Regions from separate parts of the Leisingera sp. ANG49 genome, predicted to be linked through region 2. Evidence: riboswitches for the same ligand, from Rfam matches in the RefSeq annotation. Region 2 holds a riboswitch; each other region holds the start of a gene.

Region 1 (5,034 bases), on a different contig from region 2:
GCCTCGGCGGGGGAGGTGTCGGGAGTGAGGCCCAGGTCGGCCTCTACCCCGGTTCCCTGCGCTTCGGCGCGGATGTCGCCGATCAGCCGGTCGCGGCGGGCGGGATCCAGACCATCCGCAGTGGAGTATTCGTCCAGCAGGCTTTCGAGCCGGGCCATGCCCTCGGGCAGGTTTGTCTGCGCCAGCGGCGGTGGCAGGTGGCCGATGGTGACGGCACCGATACGGCGCTTGGCCTGGGCGGCCTCGCCGGGGTCGTTGACGATGAACGGATAGGCGACCGGCAGCGGGCCGGTCAGCACCTCGGGCCAGCAGGTGCCGGAGAGCGCCACCGCCTTGCCCGGCAGCCATTCCAGGGTGCCGTGGGCGCCGATGTGGATGAGGGCGTCGGTTTGGCTGCGCAGCCACAGGTAAAAGGCCACATAGGCGTGGCGCGGCGTGCGGTCGAGATCGTGGTAGTCATCGACGCGGGTTTTCACTTCGCCGCGTTCGGGCTGCAGCGCGACCAGGGCGTTGCCAGCACGCAAAGCCTTGAAATGAAAGGCGCCGTCGCGGCAGTCTGCGTCTTCTTCCGGGCTGCCCCAGGCCTCGGCCAGGGTGTCCTGCAGGTTTTGCGGCAGGGTGGCGAGGGTCTGGCGGTAGTCCTCCAGCGGGGCGCTGAGGGTCTCTTCCATCAGCCGCAGGCCGGTGTTTTCGAGCGCTTCGACGGCGTAGCCTTGGGCGGAGAGTTCGCACAGGATCTCGTCGCAGGAGACCAGCGCGTCGAGGCCGACGGCATGGGCCAGGTTGTGGTCGCGGCCGGGGTAGGTGGAGAGGATCAGGGCAAGGCGCTTGTCTGCATTCGGCAGTTTGGCGAGGCGCAGCCAGCCCTCCACGCGGTCCACAGCAGCCTTGATGCGGTCCGCATCGGCGCGGTGGGCAAAGCGGGAGTACTGCAGATCCGGGTCTTTCTTGCCTGGCGATTTGAAGCTGACGACACCGGCGAAGATGCGGCCGTCAACCTCCGGCAGGACGACGTGCATGGCGAGGTCGGCGGGCGACAGCCCGCGGTCGGCCTCACGCCAGTCTTTCTTGCGGGCTGTCGAGAGGGCGACCTGGAACACCGGGCAGCCGGTTGTGCTAAGCGGCGAGGCGCTGCCGTCGGTGCCTTGCGCGGAGAAGGCGGTGGCGTTGATGATCGCGGCAGGGTTCAGCCCGGGCAGCTTTTCGCGCAGCCAATCCGCGGCGGCAGGCGCCTTGAGGCTGGCGGCAAAGACGCCAAAGGCCGCGTAGCCGCGGGCGCGCAGCTCTTCGATCAGTGCATCCACCGGCGCGGTGTCGGCGGCGGTAAGGTAGGAGCGGTAGAAGCTCACCAGCACCAGCGGCAGGTCCTGCGGCGGCAGGTCCGCGAGCACGCCCTTGGCTGGGTCATAGAAGCCGTGCACGGGCATGGACTTGAGGCCGAGGACGGGGCCAGCATAGAGGCCTGCTGCCAGCGACAGCTGCGCAAGCGCAGCCTGGGCTGCGACAGCGCCGCCGGCGTCGCACAGGGATTGCAGGCGGCGCAGGGTGGAGACGGGCAGGGTGGAGAGCTCATCCAGCCGCGCATCCTCGCGCCCGTCGGCCGGCAGGATTGCCAGCGCGATGCCCTTGCGGCGGGCAAGGTCCTGCAGGGTGGCAAGGCCGTAAGACCAGTAGCTTTCGCCGCCGATCAGGCGGACCAGGACGCCCTTGGCGCCCTCGAGTGTTTGTTCCGCGTAGACGTCGACCGAGAGCGGGTGTTTCAGCGCCACCAGGTTGGCAACCCTTAGGCTGGGCAGCTTGCCGTCTGCCCGGTGCCAGCCCGCGGCGAAGGCGCCGAGGTCGCTGTCGGAAAACGACAGCACCACCAGGTCCGCGGGCGTCTGCCCGAGGTCCTGCGGGGTATCGGTCTCGTCAAGGCCGTGGCTTTCGCGGAAGACGACGTGCATGGGTCAGGCCCTTTCGGAAAGAAGAGCAGAGGGCAGTGTCCGGCCTCGGGAGGAAGCGAAGCGCCCTCCCGTCAAACCAAAGGTTTGCCTCCGGCAAAACGGGGAGGTCGGGCGCTGCCCGGCGTTGCCGCCGGGCGAAACGTTTGAAGTTTCGCCTTGGGGCATCAGCTTCAGGCCCCCAGCTCGGCGCGGATGGCCTGTTCGTCGATGTCGTCATGCTCGGCGATGACCACCAGGGCGGTCTTGCGCGGCTGCGCGCCCCAGGGCTGATCATACTGGGCGCGCAGGCGCTCGCCCACGGCCTGCACCAGCATCCGCATCGGTTTTCCCTCCACCGCGACATAGCCTTTGACGCGCAGGATGTTGCGCTCGCGGGCGAGTTTCACGATGGCATTCTGCAGCGCTTCGGGGTCGGAGACTTCGCCCATTTCGACAACGATGCTTTCAAAATCGTCATGCTCGTGGTCGTGGTGGCCGTCGTGGTGGCTGGGGCGGGCGTCCAGATCATCCTCGGCAGCCGCGCCCAGACCCAGGATGATGCGCGGGTCGATGACGCCTTCGCTCATCGGCAGGATCGGCAGCTTGCGGGGCGCCTCGGCCTCGATCACCGCGCGGGCCTTCTCGACACCTGCGTCGCCGGCCAGGTCGGCCTTGGACAGAAGCACGATGTCGGCACAGGAGATCTGGTCCTCGAACACTTCGCTGAGCGGGGTTTCGTGGTCGATGCTGTCGTCCGCCTCGCGCTGGGCCTGCACGGCGTCCAGGTCGGGGGCGAACTGGCCCTTGGCAACGGCCTCGGCATCGGCCAGCGCAATCACGCCGTCAACGGTGATGCGGGAGCGTATCGCGGGCCAGTCGAAGGCCTTGAGCAGCGGCTTGGGCAGCGCCAGGCCGGAGGTTTCGATCACGATGTGATCGGGTTTTTCCGGCAGGTTCATCAGCTGCTCGATAGTGGGGATGAAGTCATCGGCTACGGTGCAGCAGATGCAGCCGTTGGCCAGTTCCATGATGTTCTCCGCCGGGCAGTTTTCATCGGCGCAGGACTTCAGGATGTCGCCGTCCACACCGGCGGTGCCGAATTCGTTCACCACAACCGCCAGGCGCTTGCCCTGCGGGTTCTGCATCAGGTGGCGGATCAGGGTGGTCTTGCCCGCACCGAGGAAGCCGGTGATGACGGTGACGGGGATCTTGTTGAGGTCGCTCATGATTACTCCTCGGAGAAGAACTTGGCCGGCGGGATGCGGGCAATGGATTGCTTGCGGAAGGTCTGCGGGCGCTCGCGCCAGGGCACGACGCCGTCGGCGGTGGCGGCATAGGCGGCGGCGCCTTCCAGGATCTCGGGAACGTGCTGGTCCGGGTCAAGGTCGCCGTAGACATAGGTCCAGCGCTCCGCGCCGCCGACCAAGGCAACAGCGCAGCCGCGCTTGCAGGAGGACAGGCATTCGACACCGCGCAGGCGGACGCCTTCGGGCATCCCGGCTTCTTCCAGGGCTGCGTGAAGGATGGCGCCGGGGCGGGCGGCCTCGGGGTCGGCGCCCTCGCGACGGCAGGTGAGGCAAACGGTCAGCGTGACCGGTCCCTGGGTGCTGGCAGTTTTGCCTGCCATTTCGTCAGCCATCAGCGCGTCTCCTGTCGCGGCAGGGCGTGCGGGATGGCCAGAAAGGAACTGTGTCGTGCCAGTCCCTCGCCCGGTCGCAGAACACCCCGTCTGCCCGTTGATCTCTCTCTCGCTGGCAGGTCTCCCGGCTTGCGGATGCCAAGGCGCTTGCCTTGCCGGCCATCCTGCCTTCCCGGGAGTTTTCCCCAGTGGCATGGCGGCCTCATCCGGTCACGGTCGCGGGGGCGGCTGTGCTTCGGCCTCGAACGGCCTTCACATTCCCTCTTCGCCTGTTTTCACAGGAACCAGCGGAACCCCCTTGCGCTATGGCGGGCTTCTTTGTCAAGACATGGGGTCAAACAGCTGGAGAGCCCCCATGAGCGAAAAGTCTGAAACCGGCATCTCAGAAGAAGAAGCCGCCCGTCACGCCTCCAAGATGGCCAAGAAGAAGGCCGCGCGCGACCGGATGATGAAGACCAAGGAAGGCGAGAAGGGCCTAATCATCGTCCACACCGGGCCGGGCAAGGGCAAATCCTCCTCCGGCTTCGGCATGATCATGCGCTGCATTGCCCATGGGATGCCGTCCGCCGTGGTGCAGTTCATCAAGGGCGCCTGGCAGACCGGCGAGCGCACCCTGATCGAGGAGAACTTCAGCGATCTCTGCCAATTCTATGCGATGGGCGAGGGCTTTACCTGGGAAACCCAGGACAAGGCGCGCGACATTGCCGCCGCGCAAAAGGGCTGGGAAAAGGCCAAGGAGATGATCTTGGATGAGCGCAATACCATGGTGCTCTTGGATGAGATCAACATTGCGCTGCGCTATGAGTATCTGGATCTGGAGGAGGTGCTGGAATTCCTGGTCGAGCAGAAGCCGCCGATGACCCATGTGGTGCTGACGGGCCGCAACGCCAAGGAGGAGCTGATCGAGATCGCCGATCTGGTGAGCGAGATGGGCCAGATCAAACACCCGTTCCGCGCCGGCGTGAAGGCACAGAAGGGCGTGGAGTTTTAAGACCCTTTCAGAATGTCCCGCCCGGCCGCCAGGCCGGGCAGCGCCCGTCCCCCCCCACGGGGCGGGCGCTTCGCTTCCACCCTGCCGGGCCGAGCACCGCCCTTTGAGTTATGCCGCCAACTGCGCCGCTTTGCCTTGGATGTAGTCATTCACCGCGGCGCGCTGGGCTTCATCCAGCCGCAGCCCCAGCTTGGTGCGCCGCCACAGGTAGTCGTCTCCAGTTCGTACCCATTCGCGGGCAATTGCCCAGTCCAGTTCCTGCGCGGTGATCGTCGCCCCGAAGTCCTGCCCCATATCAGCCGCGGATTTGGCCTCGCCCAGAAGCTCCCAGGCCTCGGTGCCATAGGCGCGGATCAGGCGGCGGGTCCCGTAGGGCGAAAGGAACGGATAGTCCGCTGCGAGTTTACTTTGCAGCTTTTCCACATGCGCCACCGCGAAATCGCCTCCGGGCAGGGCCACGCCTGCGGTCCAGTCCGCGG
Region 2 (5,034 bases):
CCGTCAGCTCATACTGAGCAGCCGCATCAACGGTGGTGTAATCCGGCAGCTCAGCTGTGGCAAAGGAGCCAAAGAACTGGCTGTCCCAATTGCCTGCCACATGCCGGATGTCCGCGGTAACGGAGCCGCGGCCATTGAAAGTATCCAGTGTGGCGCTCAACAGAAGCTCGTGCTCCGGGCGGCGGATCTCAACCGAACCATTGGGGTTCGTGGCGTCCAGATAGGTGTAGGATAGACGCAGATCTAGGTATTCGGTGGCTTCGAGGCTCGCTGCCAGCTCAACGCCTTTGCGATCACTGTCACCGGCTTGGTTGCGGTAGGAGAACGTGGTTGCGTTCACCATGTAGCTCTCGATCTCGCCTGTCAGCGTCTCGTCGAAATAGGTCACATCAACCAGGCCGCGCCCTTGCAGGAACGGCACCTCAACCCCGAAATCGAAGCTGCGGTTTTCCTCCGGCTGCAAGTTCGGATTGCCGAGGTAGGTGGTGGAGCCGAATGTGCTGTTGGCAAACAGCTCAAAGTAAGAGGGATTCACGATACCGGTTCCAGCCGAGCTGTGCAGGCGCACCCCGCTGCCAGAAAAAGTATAGGAGACACTGGCGGTCCAGCTGGTGACGTCTTCGAAAACGCTGTTGTTGTCGTGGCGCACCCCGAGCTGCAGGTCCAGGCCGTTGGCAAAGCTGCCACGGTATTCCAGGGCAATCGAATTGGTTTCGCGCGCAAAGGCCGGGTTGGAGCTGCTGGAGTCCTCTTCCCATTCCAGCATCGCGTTCAGAAGGTGGCCTGCTTGATCCGCCAATTGCCCGTCCAGGCCGAAGCTCAGCAGGTACTTTGCTGCTTCTGTCTTGGTCTCGGTCGGGGTGCCGCCATTGAAGGACCGGTCAAAGTCAGTGCGTTCGATTGACAGGCGGTGTTTCAGGCGGCCGCCCAATGTGTCCAGTTCAGCAAAGACCTGAGCCAGTTGCTCATCCCGGTCACTGAATTGCGTCGGATCATCAACGACATAGCTGGCCGCATCCGTTGCGGTGAAGGAGGTGCGGTCGCTGTCATAGCGTTCATCCGACGTGCGGAAGTTGAAGCCAAGTTTCAGCCGGTCGGTGACCAGGTAGTCGCCTTTCAATTGCAGTGTATTGCGGCGGATGCCGTCCTCTTCGCCGCCATCGCCCGAGGTGTCATAGCCGTCGTCATTGTCATGGGCGAAGCTGAAGGCGATGCCGCCGCGCTCGGTCCGCGACGAAACCCGTGCCGAGGCCCGGTAGCCGTCGGACCCCGCTTCCGCGCTGCCGCCGTAATCCGTGCCGATGCCGCCGGACTTGGTGATGATGTTGATCACACCGGCCGAAGCGTTGGAGCCGTAGAACACCGATTGCGGGCCGCGCAGGACTTCGATTCGCTCGATATTGGCCGTGTCCAGGCCGGACAGAATGTACTCGCTATCTCCGGCGGCGGCCTCAACGCCATCAATCAGGATCAGCGTGTGATTGGCTTCGCCGCCGCGAATGCGGACTTGGGTGAAGCTGTCGCCGGAGCCGCTCACCATCAGGCCGGGCACCGAACGCAGCGCGTCCTGGACGGTGGTGATGCCGCGATCTTCGATCTCCTCGCTGGTCAGGACCGAGACGGAGCGGCCGTACTTCTGGGCCTCGACCGGCGTAAAGCCGCCGGAGACGATGATCTCCCCCAGATCGGTGACCTCGTCATCCTGGGCGGTTGCGATTACAGGGGCGGCGGCCAGGGCCGCGGCCAGGGACAGGCTTGCCTTGCGCATATTCCATTCCTCCCGGCCCGCGCAGCAAGCACAGGCCAAGCGGCTGCCCATGCCGGGCAGCATGTTCAAAATTTTGGTCTTTGGAAGGCATTGCCCCCGCAGACGGTGAAAACTGCCACCACTACGGAAGTCCGTTGTCCTTGGCGCGCCCCGCACCCGGACAGGGTGATCATCCTGGCAGGTCTCCTGACTCGCGGGTCGAGGCTTTGCTGCGCCTTCCCGCCCCTTAGGGCAGTGGCATATCGCAGCATTGCTCTCCGCTCACAGTTGCGGGGGCAGTCACGGATTCGGCGCCTGTTGGCTACACCTCACCGTGTTCCCTTTTAACCGGGTGGTCTCCCAGCCGGACCAGAATGGCCGCGACTTAGGCAAACTGAACTTATTCTGTCAAGCGGGAGAATTCGCCACCTGTGTAGAAATGGTCCAGGGCTGGCATCCATACCGCCAAAGCCGCTTTGCCATGTTTTGTGTGATGACGATTGATAAAGCACTCAACAAGTTGCGAAAGGCAGCGGCCATTGCTTGGTCCTTTGATCGAAACATGCCCGTCTGTTGATCAGCGCAGCGCAGCCGCAGCCAAAATCTTCCACGCCAAACCCGCTGATGTCCTGAATACGATTCTCTTGACTCGGAAATTCCGTTTTGCCATTCAGCCAAGGTGACCGGTTCCGCGAGTGTTTCAATGCGCAGCGGAAGAAATAGGGAACACGGTGCGGCGTACCCAAAAGGGACCAAATCCGTGACTGCCCCCGCAACTGTGAGCGGTGAGTGACGCTGAGAACGCCACTGGGAACATCCCCGGGAAGGCCAGCCGAACCAGGACCCGCGAGTCAGGAGACCTGCCGGACGCGAGGACTGAAGCTCCGCTTGCGGGGGTTCTGCCCTTTTCCACCGGACGCCGGGGTGCGCGTCTGGCGCGTGTGCCGTTCAGGCGTTTCCGTGCCGCTACTCCCCGTTGTTCATTCCTGATTGCAGGTGTGCCTGCGTCGTCGAATGAGGACGAAATGAAACTGAACTATCTGGCCGCAGCCCTGGCCGTTTCCCTGCCGGCCGCCGCGTCGGCGCATTTCCAGCTGAACTACACCGAAAGCGCGCTGATCGAGAAGCCCGGTGACGTGCCGATGGGCCTGGTCTTCTGGCATCCGATGGCCAATGGCCACGCCATGGACATGGGCACGCCGGAAGAATTCTTCATGATCCACAAGGGCGAAAAAACCGACCTGTCGGACCGCCTGGAGCCCGCCACCTTCAAGGGCGCTGAGAACGAAGCTTCGGCCTACAAGGCGTCCGTACCGGTGAAACGCTCCGGCGACTATGTCGTGGTGACCGTGCCCTCGCCCTATTACGAGGAAAGCGAAGACATTTACATCCAGCAGATTTCCAAGGTCGTGCTGAACCGCAACACGCTGCCCACCGACTGGGACCAGCCGGTTGGCCTGGCCACCGAGATCCTGCCGCTGAACAAGCCCTACAACGTGATCGTCGGCTCCACCTTCTCCGGCCAGGTTCTGGCAGACGGCAAGCCGGTTCCCGGTGCTGAAATCGAAGTCGAATTCATGGCGGCTGAACCGGACCTGGAGAAATTCTCCACCACCAGCCCCTCCGTGGGTGAAATGCCGGGCGGCGCGATTGTTGCCATCGCCGACCAGAACGGCGTGTTCTCCTTCGGCATTCCGAAGGCAGGCTACTGGGGCTTTGCGGCCTTGGGTTCCGGTCCGGCGACCGAGCACGAAGGCAAGGAACTCAGCCAGGATGCTGTGCTGTGGATCCGCGCTGAAGAGCTGAAGTGAAAGTAGACCGATGCATATCGTAGACGGCGCACTGTCGAACCCGGTTGTGATCGGCGGCGCGGTTGCCGCCGTCGGCGGTATTGCCATGGGTCTGCGCAGCCTGCCGCTGGAGCGAATTCCGGCGGCGGGGGTTCTGTCGGCCAGTTTTTTTGTGGCCTCGCTGATCCATGTCCCGATCGGCCCCAGTTCGGTTCACCTGATCCTGAACGGGCTGGCGGGGCTTGTCTTGGGCTGGGCCGCGTTTCCGGCCCTGTTTGTCGGCCTGCTGCTGCAAGCGGTGTTCTTTGGCTTTGGCGGACTGACTGTCCTGGGTGTTAACGCCGTCAATATCGCATTGCCTGCAGTTCTCGTTGGGCTGATGTTCCGGCCGCTGGTGGCGCGTGGCTCTCCCCTGCAAGGAGCGATCTGGGGCGGCATCGGCGGCGGCGCAGCGATTGCTGCCACGACCCTCGCTGTCGCGGTTTCGCTGATGCTGTCAGGCGATGAATTCATCCTGGCAGCCAAGCTTGTGTTTTTCTCCCACATCCCGGTGATGGTCATCGAAGCGCTGCTGACCGGCGCCGCCATTTTCCTGGCCCGGCGGGTCAAGCCCGAGCTGTTTGTTGACACGAAAGGAAGCTTGGCATGATCCGCTCCTGCGTTTTGATCCTCGCCTTGCTGGCGCCGCTGCCGGCATTGGCGCACAATGTGATTTCCTCTGTGTTTCCCTCGGGATCGGACATTGAGGGCGAGGTTGGCTTTTCCAATGGTGAAATGGCACCGGACTTGCTGATCGAGGTTTTTGACCAAGCTGGCGGCAAACTGGGCGAAACCAGGACAGACACCGACGGGTTCTTTCTGTTCACCCCGTCTGAACCAGTGACGCATATCTTTCGCGGCGACCTTGGCGCCGGCCATGTCGCCGAGGCAATCATGGACGCCTCAGAGGTCGCACAGATCATGGGGCAAAGCCCGAGCGCAGTGGCGCCTGCAGCGGCCGGCACCGCTGCAATCCCGTCGGCTGCCACGGCTGCAGGCCTGTCCGACCAAGCCCGCGCTGAGCTTGCCACCATGATGCGCAACGAATTGCGCCCGCTCCGGCAGGAGCTGACCGCATTCAAGAACAAGTCGAATTTTCAGTCCGTGCTTGGCGGCATCGGCTATATCTTTGGCCTGTTCGGGCTGGGCTTCTACATCGCCGCACGGCGCAAGATCGGCAGCAGCGTATGACCTATGTTCTGACTGGCGACGAAAAACCGCTGAGCGGCTTAGGCGCCTTCCGGGCCAAAGTTACCACGCTTGATCCTCGGATGCGCATCGTGCTGACCGTGGTCTATGCCGTGGTGGTGGTCTCCCTCAGCAATCTTTGGGTGCTGTCGGCCGCGCTTGGCCTGTCGATGTGGCTGCTGGCCTACTCCGGCCTGCCGCCCCGGAAAACGCTGAAACGGATGGCGATGATGGACAGTTTCATCATCTTCATGCTGGTGCTGCTGCCGT
Region 3 (5,034 bases), on a different contig from region 2:
CATCGCCCGCAAGGCGCTGGCATTTGCCCGCGCGGACTTGCGTATCCCCTACGTCACCTTCCTGCTGCCGCCGACGCGGCGGCATTTGCGGCCGCTGATGCGGCTGGGAGCGGTGCAGACCGGGGAGGTGCAATACGAGGGGCAGCGCTTTTTGAAGTTCCGTCTGGAGACGGGTTGAGGCGGATAAAAGAAAAGGCGGCACCAGACGGGCCGCCTTTTGCAGGGGAATTTCGTGCAGCTCAGAACGGCAGCTTGATGTCCTTGGGCAGGCCCATGCTTTCGGTCAGCTTAGCCATTTCGTCCTGCGCCTTTTCCGCAGCCTTGGCCTGGGCGTCCTTGATGGCTGCCAGGATCAGGTCCTCGACCACTTCCTTGTCGTCGCCGTTGAAGATCGACGGGTCGATGTCCAGCGCCTTGAGGTCGCCCTTGGCGGAGGCGGTTGCCTTGACCAGGCCCGCGCCGGCCTCGCCGGTCACCATGACGTTGTGCAGGTCTTCCTGCATCTGCGCCATCTTGGTCTGCAGTTCCTGTGCCGATTTCATCATCTTGGCCATGTCGCCAAGACCGCCGAGGCCTTTGAGCATGTGGTTTCTCCTGAGATTCCGAGTTTGGGGCACAAATACGGGCCGCGGGGCTGCGAAACAAGGGGCAGGATCGTCTGCGTGGAACAGTTTAGCGCTCTTCCGCCCGGCCGGCAGGCCGGGCAGCGCCCGTCCCGCCCCCACCGGGGCGGGCGCTTCGCTTCCTGCCCCAACGGGACGGGCGCTGCCCTAAATAGCTGATTGCATTATTGAAAAACCGATGCGGCGCCGGAACCTACGCGTCCCTGGCCCGCCGTCATCCGTCCTCGAAGGGATCCCATTCGTCTTCCACCTCGGGCAGGGCCTCGGCGGCGACTTCGGCGGCCAGTTCCTCCGGCGTGCGGATGCGGGTGATCTTGGCCTTGGGGAAGCTCTCCAGCACCGCTTGCACCAGCGGATGCGCCGTGGCCTTCTCGCGCAGGGCGTTCTCGGCAGCGTCGCGGACCTCGGCTATGGTCGGCGCCTCGCCGTCCGGCGCGATGGAGACCACCCAGCGGGCGCCGGTCCAGTTCTGCAGCGCCGAGCCGAGCCGGGCGGCCAGATCGCGCGGCGCCTGGGCCGACGGGGTGAATTCGATCCGTCCCGGCTGGTAGGAGACCAGCCGCACGCCGGTTTCGACCTCGACCAGCAGTTTCACGTCGCGGTTGGTGCGGATCAGTTCGACCACATGTTCGAAGCTGGGGTAGCGGGCTAGCGCGGAGCTGACCTGCGGCGCCAGCGCTGCCACCGTGCCGCCGCCGCCGTGGGCCACCGGCGCGCCGCTAGCGGGGCTGCCCTGAGGGGCAGTGCCAGCTGGCCCGCCGCCAAGCGCCGGGGCGCCCATGCCCTGCATCGGCACGCCGCCGCCGGGGCCGGGGGGCGGCGGGGGCGGGGTATCCTGCAACTTGCGGATCAGCTCCTCAGGGCTGGGCAGGTCGGCCACATGGGTGAGGCGTATCACCGCCATCTCCGCAGCCATCATCGCGTTGGGGGCCGCGGCCACTTCCTCCAGCGCCTTCAAGAGCATCTGCCACATCCGGGTCAGCACCCGCATCGCCAGCGCATCCGCCATCGCCTTGCCACGGGCGCGTTCGTCCGGGCTGACGGTGGGGTCTTCTGCCGCGTCCGGAGTGATTTTCACGACTGAGACCCAATGGGTGATCTCTGCCAGATCGCGCAGCACTGCCAGCGGGTCGGCGCCTTCGGCATACTGGCCGCTGAGCTCGGTCAGCGCCGCCGCCGCATCGCCGCGCAGGATCATGTCCATCAGGTCGAGCACCCGGCCGCGGTCGGCAAGGCCCAGCATGGCGCGGACCTGATCGGCGGTGGTTTCGCCCGCCCCGTGGGAAATCGCCTGGTCCAGCAGCGAGGTGGCATCGCGGGCAGAGCCTTCGGCGGCGCGGGTAATAAGGGCCAGCGCATCCTCGGCAATCTCAGCCCCCTCGGCGGTGGCGATCTTGCGCAGCAGGGCAATCATCACCTCCGGCTCGATCCGGCGCAGGTCAAAACGCTGGCAGCGCGACAGCACCGTCACCGGCACCTTGCGGATCTCGGTGGTGGCAAAGATGAACTTCACATGCGCGGGCGGCTCCTCCAGCGTCTTCAGCAGCGCGTTGAACGCGCTGGTCGACAGCATGTGGACCTCGTCGATGATGTAGATCTTGTAGCGGGCCGAGGCGGCGCGGTACTGCACCGAGTCGATGATCTCGCGGATGTCGTTGACGCCGGTGCGCGAGGCCGCGTCCATCTCCATCACATCCACATGGCGGCCTTCCATGATTGCCGTGCAATGCTCGCATTTACCGCAGGGATCGGTGGTGGGGCCGCCCTGGCCGTCCTCGCCGACGCAGTTCATGCCCTTGGCGATGATCCGCGCGGTGGTGGTCTTACCGGTGCCGCGGATGCCGGTCATGATGAAGGCCTGGGCGATGCGGTCGGCGGCAAAGGCGTTTTTCAGCGTCCGCACCATGGCGTCCTGGCCCACCAGATCGGCAAAGGTCTCGGGCCGGTATTTGCGGGCCAGGACCTGGTATTGGGATTGGGTGGTGCCGCTAGGGGTATCGTTCATGGTGTCTCGTGCCGGATTCGGTTTGCGGGGCGCCCGCGTTCCGCGCAGGGTATTGAAGCGCAGCCCGTTCGTCCACCGCAGAAGGGCGCAAACCGCGGGATGCAAAAGCGCTTTGGGAATGCACGGTTAGCGGCTAGGCTGAGGGTAAGGGGGAATTGCGGGGGAAGTGCAGAAGCGCGGCGTCCAGGGAGGCGGTATGCGAACTGAAGACACCTCGAAGCCTACGATGCAGGAGACTGCGGCGCAGGCCGGCCTGACCATCCACGCGCTGTCAGCAGGCGGCGGCATTCTGGCGCTGTGCCGGCTGCCGGGCGGCGAGGGTGATTACCGCAGCGACCTGATCCAGATCTATCAATGGAAGCCGGGGCTGGTGATCTCAATGACCACGGAGGCCGAGCACGCCGCCGCAGGGGTGCCGCGGCTGGGCGTTGATATCCAGAGCATGGCCTGCCGCTGGCTGCATCTGCCGGTGCCGGATTTTCAGGTGCCGCCGCCCAGTGTGAACGCGAAGTGGGCTGCGGCCAGCAAGTCGGCGCGGCAGGCGCTGGCGGGCGGCGGCCGGGTGCTGGTGCATTGCCGGGGCGGCTGCGGCCGGTCCGGCATGGCGGTGCTGCGGCTGATGATCGAATGCGGCGAGGATCCGGCGCAGGCGCTGGCGCGGCTGCGCGCGGTACGGCCCTGCGCGGTGGAAACCGACGAGCAGCTGGACTGGGCCTGCGACGGCAGCAAGGCCTGCTAAGCCGCAAAACAATCAATCAGAGCTTTTGCCTGGCCGAAGGCCGGGGAGCGCCCGTTCTTTGCGGAACCGGTGCTGCGCTCACTGTGATGTCAAACCCTTAAGCGGCTTCCTCACAACGCCAGCATCTGTTCGGCCTGCCGCGCGTCTTCCGTCTTCGGCAGCGCTTCCATCAGCGCGCAGGGGCGGGCGTTCAGGCTGGAGGCTGCAAAGCCGGTGCCGTCGCGGCTGAGGATCGCGTCGGCAAAGCGGTCGAGCCCTTCGCGCGGGGCCTCTTCGCCGACACCGCAGAACAGCCGGATCCGGTCATGGCTGGCCACGAACTGCGCCGGGCAGTTGCGCGGGCAGCCGTCCAGCGCGGTGGTGCCGGTGATCTCGAAATCCTCCTGGGTCAGCGGCTTGGCCTTGGTCATCGCCTCGGCCAGCTTGGCGATCATCCGTTCTGCCGCGGGGCAGGGTTTCCCCAGGTATTTGCAATCCGTTGCCGCATAGAAATGCGTCTTGTCCGTCCACATCATGTTTGCGCCCTCCGCGCGTGGTGCGGGGGTTTGGGACAAGAGACCGGATGAGATAGCGGGAGCCCCGCGGTGCCATCAGACCCTGTCCGGACACCCCGCCCGGGTTCGAGTTTCACTTCCGATGGCAGGTCTCCTGACTTGCGGGTCGATGCTTTCCCGATCCTTCCCGGCCCATTGGCCAGTGGCTCTATCGGGGTCGCTCGCCGCTTACAGTTGCGGGGGCAGTCGCGGAATTGGCATCGCCTGAAGGCGGCACCGCACCGTGTTCCCTTTTCATCCCGGACACAAGATTCTGTGGCGCGGGAACCATCGCCACAAGCGGTAGCGGCTGGGGGCCCGAGTCGTCAATCGTTTTTCTGCGCTTGCATAGACGCGGGCACGGGCGTGTGCATCTGCAGGTGCAGCCTGCGGATCACATCCGAGTCGCGCCGCACCCGGGCCAGCTGCCAGCCGCCCTGCAGCAGGATATAGAAGTTTTCCGCCGCCGCGCGGGCCTCGCCTTCAGCCAGGCCGAGGCGCCGGGCATGGGCCGCGGTCCCGGTGATCCAGCCCTCGAACAGTTTGGCGGCGTGCTGGTGAAAACCCTCGTTCTCCGGTCCTTCGAACAGGGTGGCGGAGACCGGGCAGCCGCTCCATTTTCCCTGTTTGTCGAACAGTTTGGCCAGCTTGTAGCAGACCGTCTTGGCGCCTTCCTGAAATGTCGGAGCAGGAGTGAAGGAAGCGTCGATCAGTGCCAGCATCTGCTCCGACGCCCAGTCCGCCGCAGCCAGGGCCAGATCGGATTTGCCGTTCGGGAAGTGGTGGTAGAGCGAGCCCTTGGGCGCCTCCGCCGCGGCCAGCAATTCCGCCAGGCCGGTGCCGCTGTAGCCCTTGTTGCGGAACAGGCCGGCAGCCGCGCGCAGCAGCCGCTCGCGGGTGGGGGCGGGGCCGTCCGGGGCGGCAGAGGGTGTCGTCACGTCAGTCATGGCGGCAGGTTGACAGCATTAGACCGATTGGTCCAGAGGTGGAATAGACCAATCGGTCTAGGAGGGTGCCATGCTCGACAGCCATGCAGAACACGACGCGGATATCCGGGTGGAGGAACTGCGCTTTGCCGCAAGTGATGCGGTGCTGGCCGGGCGGCTGTACCACCCGGCGGGACCGGCCAGGGCA
Region 4 (5,034 bases), on a different contig from region 2:
TTGTTCCCAAACCTCACGATAGAAAAGAACATCGCCTTCGGCCTGGAAAATGCAGGCCGCAGCAAGGCGGAAATCACCTCCCGTGTGACCGAGCTGCTGGAACTGGTCGGGCTGCCGGATCAGGGCCGCAAATACCCAGCACAGCTGTCCGGCGGCCAGCAGCAGCGGATTGCCCTGGCGCGCGCCATCGCCACCAACCCTGGCCTTCTGTTACTGGATGAGCCGCTGTCGGCCCTGGACGCCAAGGTGCGGGTCCACCTGCGCCACGAGATCAAGGAGCTGCAGCGCAAGCTGGGCGTTACCACCATCATGGTGACCCACGACCAGGAGGAGGCGCTGGCCATGGCCGACCGCATTGTGGTGATGAACCACGGTGTGATTGAACAAGTCGGCTCCCCCACCGAAATCTACCGCGAACCGGCCAATCTGTTTGTGGCCGACTTCATCGGCGAGATGAACCAAATCAGCTCTTCGGTTGCCAAGGGCGGCCGTCTGGCAGTTGGCGAAAAGACCTTTGCCTGCCTGCCGCATGAATTTACCGACGGCACACCGGTCATTGCCGCCATCCGCCCCGAGGATGTGATCCCGCATGAGGCCGGATACCTTGAAAGCAGCGGCAACCGGAACTGCATCGATGTCCAGCTGGCCGAAATGGAATTCCTCGGCTCTTTTTGGCGCTGCCGCCTGACCAATAAGCGTTTCGGCGGCAAGGAGCTGATTGCCGACTTCTCCATCAACGCGGTGCGCCGCCTGGATCTGGAGGCCGGCTGCCAGATGGAAATCGAACTGCCCGACAACCGTTTGATGGCGTTTGCGCAAGACGGGCAGGGAGCGTGACGCAGATGGCAGATACAACGCAATCCGTCATGCCTGCGGGCCCGGTGATCAAGGGCAAGCTCAGCCGCGACGACATCATCATGCGCGGCAGCATGATCATCATCGCGCTTTACTTGGTCGTGTCGCTGGTATTTCCGCTCTATGCGATGCTGTCGAAATCCTTCTCCACCTACAGGGTGGAGCTGTCGCAGTACGAATTCCAGGTCAGCGACGAGGCGGGCCAGTTTGACGGCAGCATCCTGACCGGCGCGGACCTGAACGCCCGCAGCGGCACCTTTGCCGATGCCGATCTGTCCACCGGCGCGGACGGGCGGCTGCCGGTCACCGGCTTCTTCCCGGACTTCAGCTTCCGCAGCCCGGTGATGTACCAGATCCGCAATACAACCGGCACAGGCCGCTTCCTGATCGGCTCCAACCTGCAGACCGGCACCGAATGGGTCACGCTTGATTCCAACACCTTCCGCCGGGTGCAGCTGCGCCCCGTGCAGGCGCAGGGGCTGGACAACTTCGTCTCCTACTTCTCGACGCCTGCGCTGTTCAACTCGATCAAGAACTCGCTGTGGATCGCGGTCCTCAGTACCGTTGTCACCGTCTCGCTTGCCTTCTGGTTCGCCTACGCGCTGAACCGCAGCTGCATGAAATACAAGGGCGTGTTCCGGCTGATCGCCATGGCGCCGATCCTGGTGCCGTCGCTGCTGCCCGGTATCGCGCTGGTCTACCTGTTCGGCAACCAGGGCATGATCAAGGAGCTCTTGTTCGGCGCCAGCATTTACGGCCCCATCGGCATCGTGATCGGCTCGGTCTTCTTTACTTTCCCGCATGCCTTCATCATCATCTCAACCGCGCTGGCGATCTCTGACGCCCGCCTGTACGAGGCCGCCGCCAGCCTGCGCTCCACCCCCTGGCGCACCTTCTGGACCGTCACGGTGCCGGGCGCGCGGTATGGCCTGATCTCGGCGGCCTTCGTGGTCTTCAATCTGGTGATCACTGACTTCGGCCTGCCCAAGGTGATCGGCGGCCAGTTCAACGTGCTGGCAGTGGACATCTACAAGCAGGTGATTGGCCAGCAGAACTTTGAAATGGGCGCGGTGGTCTCGGTGGTGCTGGTGATCCCGGCGATCCTCGCCTTTGCCATCGACCGCATGGTGCAGTCCAAGCAGGTGGCTCTGCTGTCGGCCCGCTCGGTGCCTTATGAGCCGCAGCCGAACAAGAAGATGGACCGGATTTTCTTTGCCTATTGCACCCTGATCGGCATTTTCATCGCCGGGCTGCTGGCGGTCTGCCAGTTCGCGGCGCTGATCAAGTTCTGGCCCTACGACCTGAGCCTCAGCCTCAACAACTACCAGTTCGACAGGATGGATGGCGGCGGCTGGGGATCCTATATGAACTCGATCAAGCTGGCGCTGATGACGGCTGTGGCCGGCACCGCGGTCGTGTTCTTCGGCGCCTATCTGGTCGAGAAATCCAAGGGCTTCCGCACCGGGCGCGCCATCTTCCAGATGTTTGCGATGCTGCCGATGGCAATCCCGGGCATGGTGCTGGGGCTGGCATACATCTTTTTCTTCAACAACCCCGCCAATCCGCTCAATGCGATCTACGGCACCATGGCGATCCTGGTGGTCTGCACCGTCACCCACTTCTACACGGTGTCGCATCTGACAGCGGTCACCGCCCTCAAGCAGATGGACCGGGAGTTTGAATCGGTTGCCGCTTCGCTCAAGCAGCCCACGATGAAGCTGTTTGCCCGCGTCACGGTGCCGGTCTGCCTGCCTGCGGTGCTGGACATCTCGATCTACCTTTTCGTCAACGCGATGACGACGGTGTCGGCGGTGGTGTTCCTCTATTCGCCCAAGACCACGCTGGCGTCGATTGCGGTGCTGAACATGGATGATGCAGGCGACATCGCCCCGGCGGCGGCGATGGGGATGATGATCTTCTACACCAACGCGCTGGCGCGGATCATCCACTTGCTGGCCACCCGCGGCATCCTGCGCCGCACCCAGGCCTGGCGCAGCCGCTGACCGCGGTTTCCGCCGGGCAGTCTTAAGGCGCAGTCGTTGCCTCCGGCTCCATCGCGGCCGCAACGCAGGAGCTGAGCGGCGGCGCTGCGGAGCCGGGCGGCTGACCGGTTCCGCAGCGGGGGCGCGGGAGGCGGCGGTGCCTTCCGCCGCAGCAAACAGGCGCAGTTCTCTCCTGGGTTCTGAAGGCCCCCGCAGCGGGCGGGGGCCGCACAGCCAGGATTGAAGTTTTCCGGAAACCGCTGAAGTTTTTCTTGCCGCAACGGAAGTGATGCGCTACGCGCGCTTTACCGGTCCCGCAAGGGCTAAGAGGGAATCCGCGGTGCCAGCCGGCGCCAAACGGAACTGCCCCCGCAACTGTAGGCGGCGAGTGCTGTGCCATGATGTCACTGGATCCACGCGGTCCGGGAAGACGGCGCAGGCAATGACCCGCCAGTCAGGAGACCTGCCGGTGAAAAACTGAAGCACACCGGACGGGGTTGTCCGGGGAGGTTGCCGGCAAGATGCGCCGCCGCTGTCCGGTGCCGCAAAATGGGGCCAGATACCCAGCCTTGCCGGTCAATGCCCTTTCACCCGTTCTCCGGTCATTGACATATGGAGATCGAAGACCATGTTCCTGCGTTCCGGCCTGATGGGCCTTTCCTTCGTTGCGGCCGCTCAGGCTGCTGCCGCCAGCGAGAGTTTTCCGCTGACCATTCAAAACTGCGGCGAGACCGTCACCTTCGAGGCACCGGTTGCGTCTTCCGTGACCGTTGGCCAGGCCGCCACTGAGGTGCTCTATGCGCTGGGCCTGGGTGACAAGGTGCTGGGCACCTCGGTCTGGTTCAACGACGTGCTGCCCGAATATGCCGAGCTGAACGACAAGGTCGAACGCCTGGCCGACAACGACCCCAGCTTTGAAAGCGTGGTGGCCAAGCGCCCCGGCCTGGTGACAGCTCAGTACGAATGGCATGTCGGCCCCGAAGGCGTGGTCGCCAAGCGGGAGCAGTTCCACGACCTCGGCATCCCGACCTATGTGATGCCCGCTGACTGCGTCGGCAAGGACAACACCACCGGCGGCGACGGCACCCGCACCCGGATGTTCACCACCGACAGCCTCTATCAAGGCATCGAGGAACTGGCCGCGATCTTCGGCGAGGCTGAGAAGGGCGCTGAGCTGGTTGCCGACTACAAGGCGCGCGAGGCCGCAGCTGTTGCCAAGGCACAGGAAGTTGCGCTGGAGGATGCCTCCGCGGTGTTCTGGTTCTCTTCGCCTGAAATGGAAAGCGATCCGTTCGTGGCCGGCCAGAAGGGCGCCCCGGGCTACATGATGCAGCAGCTGGGCCTGAAGAACGTCATCGAAACCGACGAGGAATGGCCGACCGTTGGCTGGGAAACCATCGCCAAGGCCAACCCGACGGTGATCGTGATTGCCCGCATGGACCGCCGCCGCTTTGCCGCTGACGACTACGAGAAGAAACTGGAGTTCCTGCGCACCGATCCGGTCGCCAGCCAGATGGACGCGGTGAAGAACGACCGTATCGTGGTGATGGACGCCCAGGCGATGGACGCCACCATCCGCGCCATCCCGGCGCTGGAGGATCTGGCCGCTGAGCTCAGCGCGATCGGCAACGGCGAATGAGCGCAGCCGCCGCAGTCGCATGGCAGGGCTTCCGGGGCGCTTGCCTGGCCCTGCCGGTGCTGGCCGCGGCGGTTCTGGCAGGCGCAATGATCGGGGAGACCGCGCTTGCGCCCGACCTTGTCCTGTCGGTTCTGGCCAACAAGCTGGCCGGGGCAGGCCTGCCGGTGGATCCGGTGGACCAGGGCATCATCTGGAGCTACCGGCTGCCGCGGGCGCTGGTGGCTGCGGCCTGCGGGGCGGCGCTGGCGGTGGCCGGGGTGGTGCTGCAGGCCTTGCTGCGCAATGCGCTGGCAGACCCCTATATCCTTGGCATTTCCGCCGGCGCCTCGACCGGGGCGGTGGCTGTCACCATTGCCGGCCTCGGCGGCGGCGCCCTGTCGCTGTCCTTCGGCGCCTTCAACGGGGCGCTTCTGGCGTTTGGCTTTGTCGCCATTCTGGCCCGCGCGGCCGGGGCAGGGGGCAGCCGCGCCGCAGCGGCGCAGATCGTGCTGGCGGGCATTGCCGGCTCGCAGCTGTTCAATGCGCTGACCGCTTTCATTATCGCCAAATCCGCCAACG

The links. Region 2 has a riboswitch for cobalamin ahead of AC58NV_RS21095 (TonB-dependent receptor plug domain-containing protein). Riboswitches for the same ligand answer to the same signal wherever they lie in the genome.
Region 1: linked by a shared signal. The riboswitch ahead of AC58NV_RS08930 (DUF1636 family protein) and the one ahead of AC58NV_RS21095 (TonB-dependent receptor plug domain-containing protein) in region 2 are both predicted to bind cobalamin.
Region 3: linked by a shared signal. The riboswitch ahead of AC58NV_RS07505 (hypothetical protein) and the one ahead of AC58NV_RS21095 (TonB-dependent receptor plug domain-containing protein) in region 2 are both predicted to bind cobalamin.
Region 4: linked by a shared signal. The riboswitch ahead of AC58NV_RS09655 (ABC transporter substrate-binding protein) and the one ahead of AC58NV_RS21095 (TonB-dependent receptor plug domain-containing protein) in region 2 are both predicted to bind cobalamin.

What each region holds. Positions count from the first base shown of each region.
Region 1 covers NZ_JCATZN010000002.1:529,438-534,471, forward strand. The annotation lists gene cobN (cobaltochelatase subunit CobN) at 1-1,946, opposite strand, end outside; gene cobW (cobalamin biosynthesis protein CobW) at 2,117-3,151, opposite strand; gene AC58NV_RS08930 (DUF1636 family protein) at 3,154-3,564, opposite strand; cobalamin riboswitch at 3,662-3,868, opposite strand; gene cobO (cob(I)yrinic acid a,c-diamide adenosyltransferase) at 3,920-4,555, shown strand; gene glpD (glycerol-3-phosphate dehydrogenase) at 4,664-5,034, opposite strand, start outside.
Region 2 covers NZ_JCATZN010000009.1:92,052-97,085, forward strand. The annotation lists gene AC58NV_RS21095 (TonB-dependent receptor plug domain-containing protein) at 1-1,768, opposite strand, end outside; cobalamin riboswitch at 1,928-2,136, opposite strand; cobalamin riboswitch at 2,415-2,629, shown strand; gene AC58NV_RS21100 (DUF4198 domain-containing protein) at 2,773-3,558, shown strand; gene cbiM (cobalt transporter CbiM) at 3,569-4,186, shown strand; gene AC58NV_RS21110 (NikL family nickel/cobalt ECF transporter subunit) at 4,183-4,767, shown strand; gene cbiQ (cobalt ECF transporter T component CbiQ) at 4,764-5,034, shown strand, end outside.
Region 3 covers NZ_JCATZN010000002.1:220,803-225,836, forward strand. The annotation lists gene AC58NV_RS07485 (GNAT family N-acetyltransferase) at 1-178, shown strand, start outside; gene AC58NV_RS07490 (YbaB/EbfC family nucleoid-associated protein) at 240-584, opposite strand; gene AC58NV_RS07495 (DNA polymerase III subunit gamma/tau) at 838-2,676, opposite strand; gene AC58NV_RS07500 (protein-tyrosine phosphatase family protein) at 2,825-3,367, shown strand; gene AC58NV_RS07505 (hypothetical protein) at 3,478-3,882, opposite strand; cobalamin riboswitch at 3,989-4,208, opposite strand; gene AC58NV_RS07510 (TetR/AcrR family transcriptional regulator) at 4,227-4,847, opposite strand; gene AC58NV_RS07515 (alpha/beta hydrolase family protein) at 4,918-5,034, shown strand, end outside.
Region 4 covers NZ_JCATZN010000002.1:674,138-679,171, forward strand. The annotation lists gene AC58NV_RS09645 (putative 2-aminoethylphosphonate ABC transporter ATP-binding protein) at 1-837, shown strand, start outside; gene AC58NV_RS09650 (putative 2-aminoethylphosphonate ABC transporter permease subunit) at 843-2,858, shown strand; cobalamin riboswitch at 3,130-3,322, shown strand; gene AC58NV_RS09655 (ABC transporter substrate-binding protein) at 3,466-4,476, shown strand; gene AC58NV_RS09660 (FecCD family ABC transporter permease) at 4,473-5,034, shown strand, end outside.